2 regions of the Duganella zoogloeoides genome follow, and region 2 is predicted to be linked to the other one. Evidence: predicted binding sites of a transcription regulator. Region 2 holds the regulator's gene; the other holds the start of a gene.
What was found. Region 2 encodes HrcA, which represses chaperone genes, less so after heat shock. Its sites were predicted from a motif close to TTAGCACTCNNNNNNNNNGAGTGCTAA; they were not measured.
Positions count from the first base shown of each region.

Region 1 (4,418 bases), 1.5 Mb from region 2:
TCCGGCCACGCCGGCCGCTGTTGTCACGTCCGACCTGCCTGACCTGCTGCCGATCGAGGAGCCGGCACAAAAGCAATCATGGATGTCGCGCCTGAAGGCGGGATTGTCCAAGACGTCGAGCAACCTGTCGCTGCTGTTCGTCGGCGCCAAGATCGACGACGACCTGTACGACGAGCTCGAAGCAGCACTTTTAATGGCCGATGCCGGTGTCGATGCCACCGAGTACCTGCTGACTGCGCTCAAGCGCAAGGTCAAGGAAGACAAGCTGCTCGATGCGGCCGCCGTCAAGGCCGCGCTCAAGCAATTGCTGACCGAACTGCTGCTGCCGCTGCAAAAGCCGTTCGAACTGGGCCGCCACCAGCCGATGGTGATGATGATCTCGGGCGTCAATGGCGCCGGCAAGACCACCACCATCGGCAAGCTGGCCAAGCACATGCAGTCGAACGGCCAGTCGGTGCTGCTGGCCGCCGGCGACACATTCCGCGCCGCCGCCCGCGAGCAACTGATGGTCTGGGGCCAGCGCAACAACATTACCGTGATCTCGCAGGCGTCCGGCGATCCGGCCGCCGTGTCGTTTGATGCGGTGCAGTCGGGCAAGGCGCGCGGCCTCGACGTGGTGATGATCGACACCGCCGGCCGCCTGCCCACCCAGTTGCACCTGATGGAAGAATTGAAAAAGGTCCAGCGCGTGATCGGCAAGGGCATGGACGGCGCACCACACGAAACCTTGTTGGTCATCGACGGCAATACCGGGCAAAATGCGCTGGCGCAAGTGAAAGCGTTCGACGACGCCCTCAAGCTGACCGGCCTGGTCATTACCAAGCTGGACGGCACTGCCAAGGGCGGCGTGCTCGCTGCCATCGCCCGCGTACGCCCGGTGCCCGTGTACTTCATTGGCATCGGTGAAAAAATCGAAGACTTGCAGCCGTTTGTCGCGGCCGAGTTTGTTGAAGCGCTGCTCGGCTAATCACGGATAACCACACCATCAGAATGATCGAATTCCGCAACGTCTCCAAGCAGTACTCCCCCGATGCGGTGGCGCTGCGCGACCTCTCGTTCAACGTTGACAAGGGCGAACTGGTGTTCCTGGCCGGCCCGTCCGGCGCCGGCAAGTCCACCCTGCTGAAAATGATCGCCGCCGTGGAACGTCCCACGGCGGGCCAGGTGATCGTCAACGGCCAGGATATTTCGCGCATCCGCTCATCGGCCGTGCCGTTCCTGCGCCGCAAGCTGGGCCTGATCTTCCAGCAGCAGCGCCTGCTCACCGACCGTACCATCCTGGCCAACGTGATGCTGCCACTGCTGGTCACCGGCTCGTCGCATCGCGAAGCCGAGCAGCGCGCCCGCGCCGCGCTCGACAAGGTGGGCCTGCTCGAGCGCGCCAGCGCCCAGCCGCTGGCCCTGTCCGGCGGCGAGCAGCAGCGCGTGTCGATCGCTCGCGCCATCGTCAACCGGCCGCAGGTGATCCTGGCCGACGAACCCACTGCCAACCTCGACCGTGCCAGCGCCAACAAGGTGCTCGATGCACTCAAGGCGTTCCACTCGGTGGGCGTGACCTGCCTCATTTCCAGCCACGACGAGCAGATGCTGGACGCGGCCGCACGCGTGATCCGGCTCAACCATGGTCAACTGGAGGTGGCGCCATGACTTACTGGTTCCGCCAGCACCATTACGCGCTGTCGGTCGCGCTGGTGCACCTGCGCCGTGCGCCGGGAAGTTTTCTGTTCAATATATTAGTGGTGGCGATTGCGCTGGCGCTGCCGTTCATGGGCGCCACCCTGCTCGACAATGTGCGCCCGATGTCCGAACAGTTGTCGGTCGATCCCGAGCTGAGCATCTTCCTCAAGCAGGATACGCCGCGCCAGCAAGCCGAAGAACTGGCCGTGCTGCTGCGCCAGGCCGTGCCCGACAAGCAGGCCAAGATCATTTTCACCGAGCGCGAAAAGGCGCTGGAGACGCTCAAGGAAAAAAGCGGCCTGGCCGACGTACTGACCACCCTGGGCGAAAACCCCTTGCCGGACAGCTATGTGCTAAAGCTCGATGCGTTCCGCCTGGCCGAGTCCGGCGGCGACGTGGATGTGCTGGCCGAGCAGATCCGCGAGCTGCCCGGGGTCGATACGGTGCAAGTCGATTCGGCCTGGGTCAAGCGCCTGGCCGCCCTGCTGGGCATCCTGCGCCTGGCGCTGCTGCTGGCGGCCACGCTGGGCACGGTGGTGGTGGCCGTGGTGTTCAACACCATCCGTTTGCAGGTGCTGACCCAGCGCGAGGAAATCCAGGTTTCCAAGCTGATCGGCGCCACCGACAGCTTCATCCACCGCCCCTTCTATTACACCGGTGCGCTGCTGGGCCTGTGCTCGGGCGCGCTGGCCCTGGGCGCGGTGGCACTGGCGCTGCGCCCGCTCAATGCAGCAATTGCCGAGTTCGCGCGCCTGTATGCGTCGGAATTCCAGCTGACGCCGCTCTCTGCGCCGCTGATGGCCGGTTTGCTGGCCCTGTCCGCCGGGCTGGGCCTGATCGGCGCCGTCCTGTCGGTGCAGCGCCACCTGGCGCGCGTGCAATAATCTCCCGCCGCCGCAACCGCCTGGTTGCGGCCCCCTCAGGTGCGGCCGCGCACCGACTTCCCAAGCCCCTCCCCTCAGCATAGGCACGAGATTAAGTCCAGTCTAAGCTGCAACGCGCACACTTCATACATGGAAGCGATGAGCTTCATCAAGCTCATAGCAAATTTACTATCAAGGCCATAGATTTGCAGCGATTGGCACTCTCGGACAGAGAGTGCTAATATATGAACACTGCAGAGCTAATCAATGTCTTTGTAGCAACCAGCAATCATCGAGCGAAGGAAATGAAAATGACTATGATGTCCGCAACGACCTCGTTGGCCGCTGCCAACAACAGTGCTTTGGGACTCGGGTTCACTGGCAACCTGGGGAACCTGGACGCCTATATTTCGGCTGTCAACCGCCTGCCGATGTTGACGCACGCCGATGAGGTATCGCTGGGTAAACGCCTCAAGGAAAGCAACGATCTGGCCGCTGCGCAGCAACTGGTGCTGTCGCACCTGCGCCTGGTGGTATCGATCGCCCGTGGCTACCTCGGTTACGGTTTGCCGCATGCCGATCTGATCCAGGAAGGTAATATCGGCCTGATGAAGGCGGTCAAGCGTTTCGACCCCGACCAGAACGTGCGCCTGGTGTCGTACGCCATGCACTGGATCAAGGCCGAGATGCATGAGTACATCCTGAAAAACTGGCGCCTGGTCAAGGTGGCCACCACCAAGGCCCAGCGCAAGCTGTTCTTCAACCTGCGCAGCCACAAGACCGGCCTCGATGCAATGAGCCCGGCGCAAGTGGATAGCCTGGCGAAGATGCTCGACGTCAAGCGTGAAGAAGTAATCGAGATGGAAACCCGTCTCAGCGGTCGCGACATCGCGCTGGAGTCGCCAACCGACGACGAAGACGACAAGTTCGCGCCGATCGCCTATCTGTCGTCCGAGCAATCGGAACCGACCCGGGTGCTGGAAGCGGAGCAAGTCACGCGCCTGCAATCGGAAGGCCTGGAGCAGGCGCTGGGCAAGCTCGACGCCCGCTCGCGTCGCATCGTCGAAGCGCGCTGGCTGGCCAACGACGACGGCTCGGGCGCCACGCTGCACACGCTGGCGGAAGAGTTCGGCGTATCGGCCGAGCGCATCCGCCAGATCGAGTCGGCAGCGTTGAAGAAAATGAAGGGTTCGCTGGCGGCTTACGTTTAATCCGCACTGCCAGCCGGTGTCGGGCCCAGCGGGTCCGACACCAAGCAATAAAACCCGCGTCACGCTGACCGCGTACGGGGTAGCAGTTTCTTATTCAGCCAGGCTTTTCGCCAACAATTCGCCCACCAGCTGATTCATATCAATGCCACGCGCCGTTGCTTGTGCATTTAATTGCGCAACCAGGTCGCTATTCAATTTGACGGCAAACGGCACCAGGCCCAGGGCCTGGTCGCGGCGGCGCTGTTCGCGCTTGTCGATCACTTCCGGCGCCTTGCCGAAGCTGGACGCGTGGCCCGCCGACATTTTGCCCATGATTTTTTTGGCATCGGCCTTGGCCAGTTCGGTCTTGCGCATGGTAATTCCCTGTGAGTGTTTGCTAAGTGCCGACATTCTACGCAGCTTGGGCGCTGCCGGTGGGGTTTGTTTGCCCCTGAGCCGTCACGCCGTCACCGCAGCTTAACCGTGCGACACACAAATGATAGTTTTGTTAAGATTTTTAACCACAATATTCAGAGAGGTCAAGATGAAGAAATCCATTTTGCGCCAGCTGATCGTCCTGCCCCTGCTGACGGTCGTGATGGCCGGGCTGTATGCCTGTGGTTCGGCATCCGGCACCAGCCGCGCCGCTTCCACGCCGCAACCGTTCAACACCACTTACGTGCTGGCG
Region 1 is NZ_CP140152.1:4,964,105-4,968,522, forward strand. It holds gene ftsY (signal recognition particle-docking protein FtsY) at 1-967, shown strand, start outside; gene ftsE (cell division ATP-binding protein FtsE) at 991-1,647, shown strand; gene ftsX (permease-like cell division protein FtsX) at 1,644-2,561, shown strand; gene rpoH (RNA polymerase sigma factor RpoH) at 2,852-3,751, shown strand; gene SR858_RS21905 (hypothetical protein) at 3,842-4,105, opposite strand; gene SR858_RS21910 (hypothetical protein) at 4,275-4,418, shown strand, end outside.
Region 1: rpoH (RNA polymerase sigma factor RpoH) is a predicted target of HrcA. The motif match lies at 2,756-2,782, and genes of this name have one in related genera.

Region 2 (4,418 bases):
GGCTTGCTGCGGTGAACGTGCCGCTGGTGGCAGTAGCACTGCTGAGCTCGACCTGGCTGCCGCTGCCGTTGATCAGAGTCACTTTGTTCGCGACGTCAGTTTCTGCAGTTGCGCCCGGCAGCAGTTCCTTTGCCACCGACACCAGGCCCGAATACGTGCCACCCACGGTATAGGAGTTAGGCGTGCAGCTGACCGCAGCGCCGATGCTGACCGTGTAGCCGGCCGAACCCGTGCCACCGGACACGCCACAGGTGAAGTAATCCGGATTTCGGGTAATCGTGATGTCGTACTCGGTGCCGTAGTCGATCTGCTGGGGGAAAGCAAACGACGAGGCGCCCTTGGGCACATCGATCGTATTGCCACCATTGCTAAGTTGCAAGCCATCCACGGTCAGGCCCGACACCGAACCTTGCACCGTGTATTGGGCTTTGCCGCCGCATGCCGACAGCAGACTGGCCAGGGTCAGCGCGACCAGCGCGCCTGCGTACGAAAATTTCATGTATTTCTCCGGAGTTTATCGAGGACGTGTTGAGCGTATTGATCAGGTGGCTGGAACGTCAGCGCAGGTGAGGGTGACGGCCGGGCTGGTGGTGGCGCCAACGATCAAGTCCTGGTTGCCAATCGTGCCCACGGCGTTGCCGGTAACGGTACAGCGCTGCGTCTTGGGTTGCTCGAGTATATTGATGCCATAGGCCGAACCATCGCCGATCGTGTGCGGGAACACGAACGAGGCCGCGCCTGCGGGGACGCTCACGGTATCGGCGCCATTGGCCATGACCAGGCCGTCCGATTTGAGGTTCACTACCGCGCCGCCAAGCTTGCGCGGATCGTTGGTGCAGACAACCTGCACGTTATAGGCGTTATAGACATTGGCCTTGCCCGAGCCACCGCTGACCGCGCAGGTGGCGCCGACCGGTCCGGGCGACTTGACGGTGACGTTGAAGTTGTCATCGACCGACACCGGTTTGGTGAAAACAAAAGTGCTCTGTCCGGCGGCGATCTCGAGGGTGTCACCGTTGCCTTCGTTGACCAGCACCAGCCCGGCCTTGGTCAATCCGGTAATGTTGCCAGCAATTTGCAGGCTGCCGTCGCTGCCGCCGCAGGCGCTCAGGATGGCGCCGCACAGCAGGGCCACGCTTGAGCGCAGAGTCATATTTTTCATCAGAACTTTCTCCAAAACGAATAGGGGCCGGCAGCATGCACAGGGCTAGCGCGGGTGCAGCATCTTACACGGGTTTGAGCGGTATTTTAGTGCATTTGGTAACAGCGGTCGCCGCCACGGATGTAACAGCGTGTTAGTGCCGCATGCGGCGCCAGAGGCAGGCCGGCCGCGATCGGTGCGACAATGGTGGCTTCTGCCGACTCATAACGATGCCACCATGACCACTCGTACCCCGCAAGCCTTGCTGTTCGACCTCGACGACACCCTGTGGCCGATCGGCCCCGTGATCGCGGCGGCCGAACTGGGCTGGCACGCCTGGCTGGCCGAACGCGCGCCGCTGGTGACCGACAAGTATACAGTGGAGCAATTGCGCGCGCTGCGCATGGCGCTGCTCGAGCGCCAGCCGGAGATGGTGGCCGACCTGTACCAGTTGCGCCGCGCCGCACTGGAAGCCGTGTTTCTCGAAACCGGCGCCGATGTTGCCCATATCGACGGCGCCATGGCCCATTTCCACACCCTGCGCAACGCCGTCACCGTGTTCGACGACGTGCTGCCCGCACTGGAAGAGCTGCGCACCATGTTGCGCCTCGGCGTGATCACCAACGGCAACGCCGACCTTGAAGTCATCGGTCTGCACCACCACTTTGAAGTGGCGCTGGCCTCGCACAGTTTCGGCCGCGCCAAGCCCGCGCCGGAAATTTTCCTGGCCGCCTGTACGGCGATGGGCGTGGCGCCCGAGCACGCCATCTACGTGGGCGACGACTTGCGGCTCGACGTGCAGGGCGCGCAGGCGGTCGGCATGCGCGCGGTGTGGATCAACCGCAGCGGCAGCACCGCCCATCTCGACGCCGGCATCGTGCCTGACGCCATCTGCGCCAGTTTCGACGAACTGCTGGTGTGGGTGAAGGACCAGATGCGGCATAATAAGCAGGACCAACCCCAGGGACACTGAAGATAATCACCATGCAACTCGACACACGCGCCCAAACCCTGCTCAAAGCCCTGGTAGAACGCTATATTGCGGACGGCCAGCCGGTGGGCTCGCGCGCCTTGTCCAAGATCTCCGGTCTCGACCTGTCGCCGGCCACCATCCGCAACATCATGGCCGACCTGGAAGACCTCGGCTACGTGGCCAGTCCGCACACGTCGGCCGGGCGCGTGCCCACGCCGCGCGGCTACCGGATTTTTGTCGATACCCTGCTCACGGTGCAGCCGTTCGACGAGCAGTCGGTGGAGTCGCGCATGCGCCTGCAGGCGCCGCAGCCGCAAAAAATGATTTCCAATGCCGCGCAGATGCTGTCGTCGCTGTCGCAGTTTGCCGGCGTGGTACTGAGCCCGCGCCGCGAATCGGTGTTCCAGCAGATCGAATTCCTGCGCCTGGGCGAAAAACGCATTTTGCTGGTCATTGTCGGCCCTACCGGCGACGTCCAGAACCGCATGCTGCTCACCGATGTCGATTACAGCCCGTCGCAGCTGGTGCAGTCGGCCAATTACATCAACCAGAACTACGGTGGCCTGTCGCTCGACGACGTGCACCGCCGCCTGGCAGGCGAAGTGCGCCAGTTGCGCGACGATATGAGCAGGTTGATGCAGGTGGCGGTAGAGGCGGGCAGCGAGGCGATGGCCGACGACAAGGACGACATGGTGATCTCGGGCGAGCGCAACCTGCTGTCGGTCAGCGACTTGTCGAGCAATATGTCGTCGCTGCGGCAAATGTTCGACATGTTCGAGCAAAAGACCGGCTTGCTGCAACTGCTCGACATGTCGAGCAAGGCCAGTGGCGTGCAGATCTATATCGGCGGCGAATCGAGCCTGGTGCCGATGGACGAGATGAGCGTGGTGACGGCGCCGTACACGGCCAACGGCAAGATCGTCGGCACGCTGGGAGTGATCGGCCCCACCCGCATGGCGTACGAGCGGGTGATACCGATTGTGGATATTACGGCCAAGCTGCTATCGAACGCGCTCAGCCATAATTGATCAGGCAGGTTTGTGGGGGCAGGCGACCTTGGTGCAGTTGCCGTAGATGGCCAGGGCGTGCTCTGCAATGCTGAAACCGCGCTCCTTGGCAATCGCGTTCTGGCGCTCTTCGATGGCTTCGTCGTAAAACTCTTCCACGCGGCCGCAGTCGAGGCACACCAGGTGGTCGTGGTGCGAACCGGCGTTCAGCTCGAAGATCGCCTTGCCGGTTTCGAAATGATTGCGGTTGAGCAAGCCGGCTTGCTCGAACTGGGTCAGCACGCGGTAGACGGTGGCCAGGCCCACGTCCATATTGTCGGCCAGCAGGATTTTATAAACATCCTCGGCGGTCAGGTGGCGGACGTCGCTGGTCTGGAAGATGTCCAGGATTTTAAGGCGAGGCAGCGTGGCTTTCAGGCCGCTGGCCTTCAGATCGGTTGGATTATTTCCCATGGTGGACACTCTTATTCTGGTTGGCGATTAGCTAGCCCACAGTTTAACGCACTCCGCGCCGCGCCGCACACAATCTACCGCCGTCTTGCACCGTTGGCGGTTTTTTGGCATTTGCAAACTTTTACACTTGCGCCTTGCAAAACAAGGACATATCAGGGATTGTGCTTTATGATATGGCGTTTTTTGGCATTCCGCTTGACCAGATTGAGGACATTTATGCGCGTCACCCAGGCTTTATCGCAGTCGTTGTTGCACGGTTCTACTTCCAAGGTGGTCGCATGTGTAGTGCTGGCCGCAGCGCTGGGTGGCTGCGCTTCCAAAACCACGCTGGGCGAGAGATCGAACCAGGTCAAGGACGCCGAGCCGACGCTGGACGCCAGCAAGGGCGCACAGACCACCACCATCACCAAGCTGCAACGCTTCATGTGGTTCTTCTCGCCGTACCGTCCCGACATCCAGCAAGGTAACTTCGTCTCGGAAGAAATGCTGAACCAGCTCAAGGTGGGCATGACGCGCGACCAGGTCCGCTTCATCTTCGGCACCGCGCTGCTGGCCGACCCGTTCCACGCCAACCGCTGGGACTACGCGTTTCGCATGGCCAAGGGCAGCGGCGAAATCACCACCAGCCGCGTGATCGTGTTCTTCGACAAGGACGGCAAGGTCGAGCGCTGGGAAGGTGGCAACCTGCCGACCGAAAAGGAATACATTGCCCGCATCGCCGGTCCGGCGCCGAAGATCAAGAAGAACCAGGACGCGCCCGAAAACAAGCCGGCCCCGTCCACCGCGCCACTGCCAGCGGGCAGCGACAAGGCCAATGCTGCGCCGGTTGGCGTGGGCGTGAGTA
Region 2 is NZ_CP140152.1:134,608-139,025, forward strand. It holds gene SR858_RS00600 (hypothetical protein) at 1-499, opposite strand, end outside; gene SR858_RS00605 (hypothetical protein) at 542-1,162, opposite strand; gene SR858_RS00610 (HAD family hydrolase) at 1,380-2,114, shown strand; gene hrcA (heat-inducible transcriptional repressor HrcA) at 2,126-3,142, shown strand; gene fur (ferric iron uptake transcriptional regulator) at 3,143-3,574, opposite strand; gene SR858_RS00625 (outer membrane protein assembly factor BamE) at 3,791-4,418, shown strand, end outside.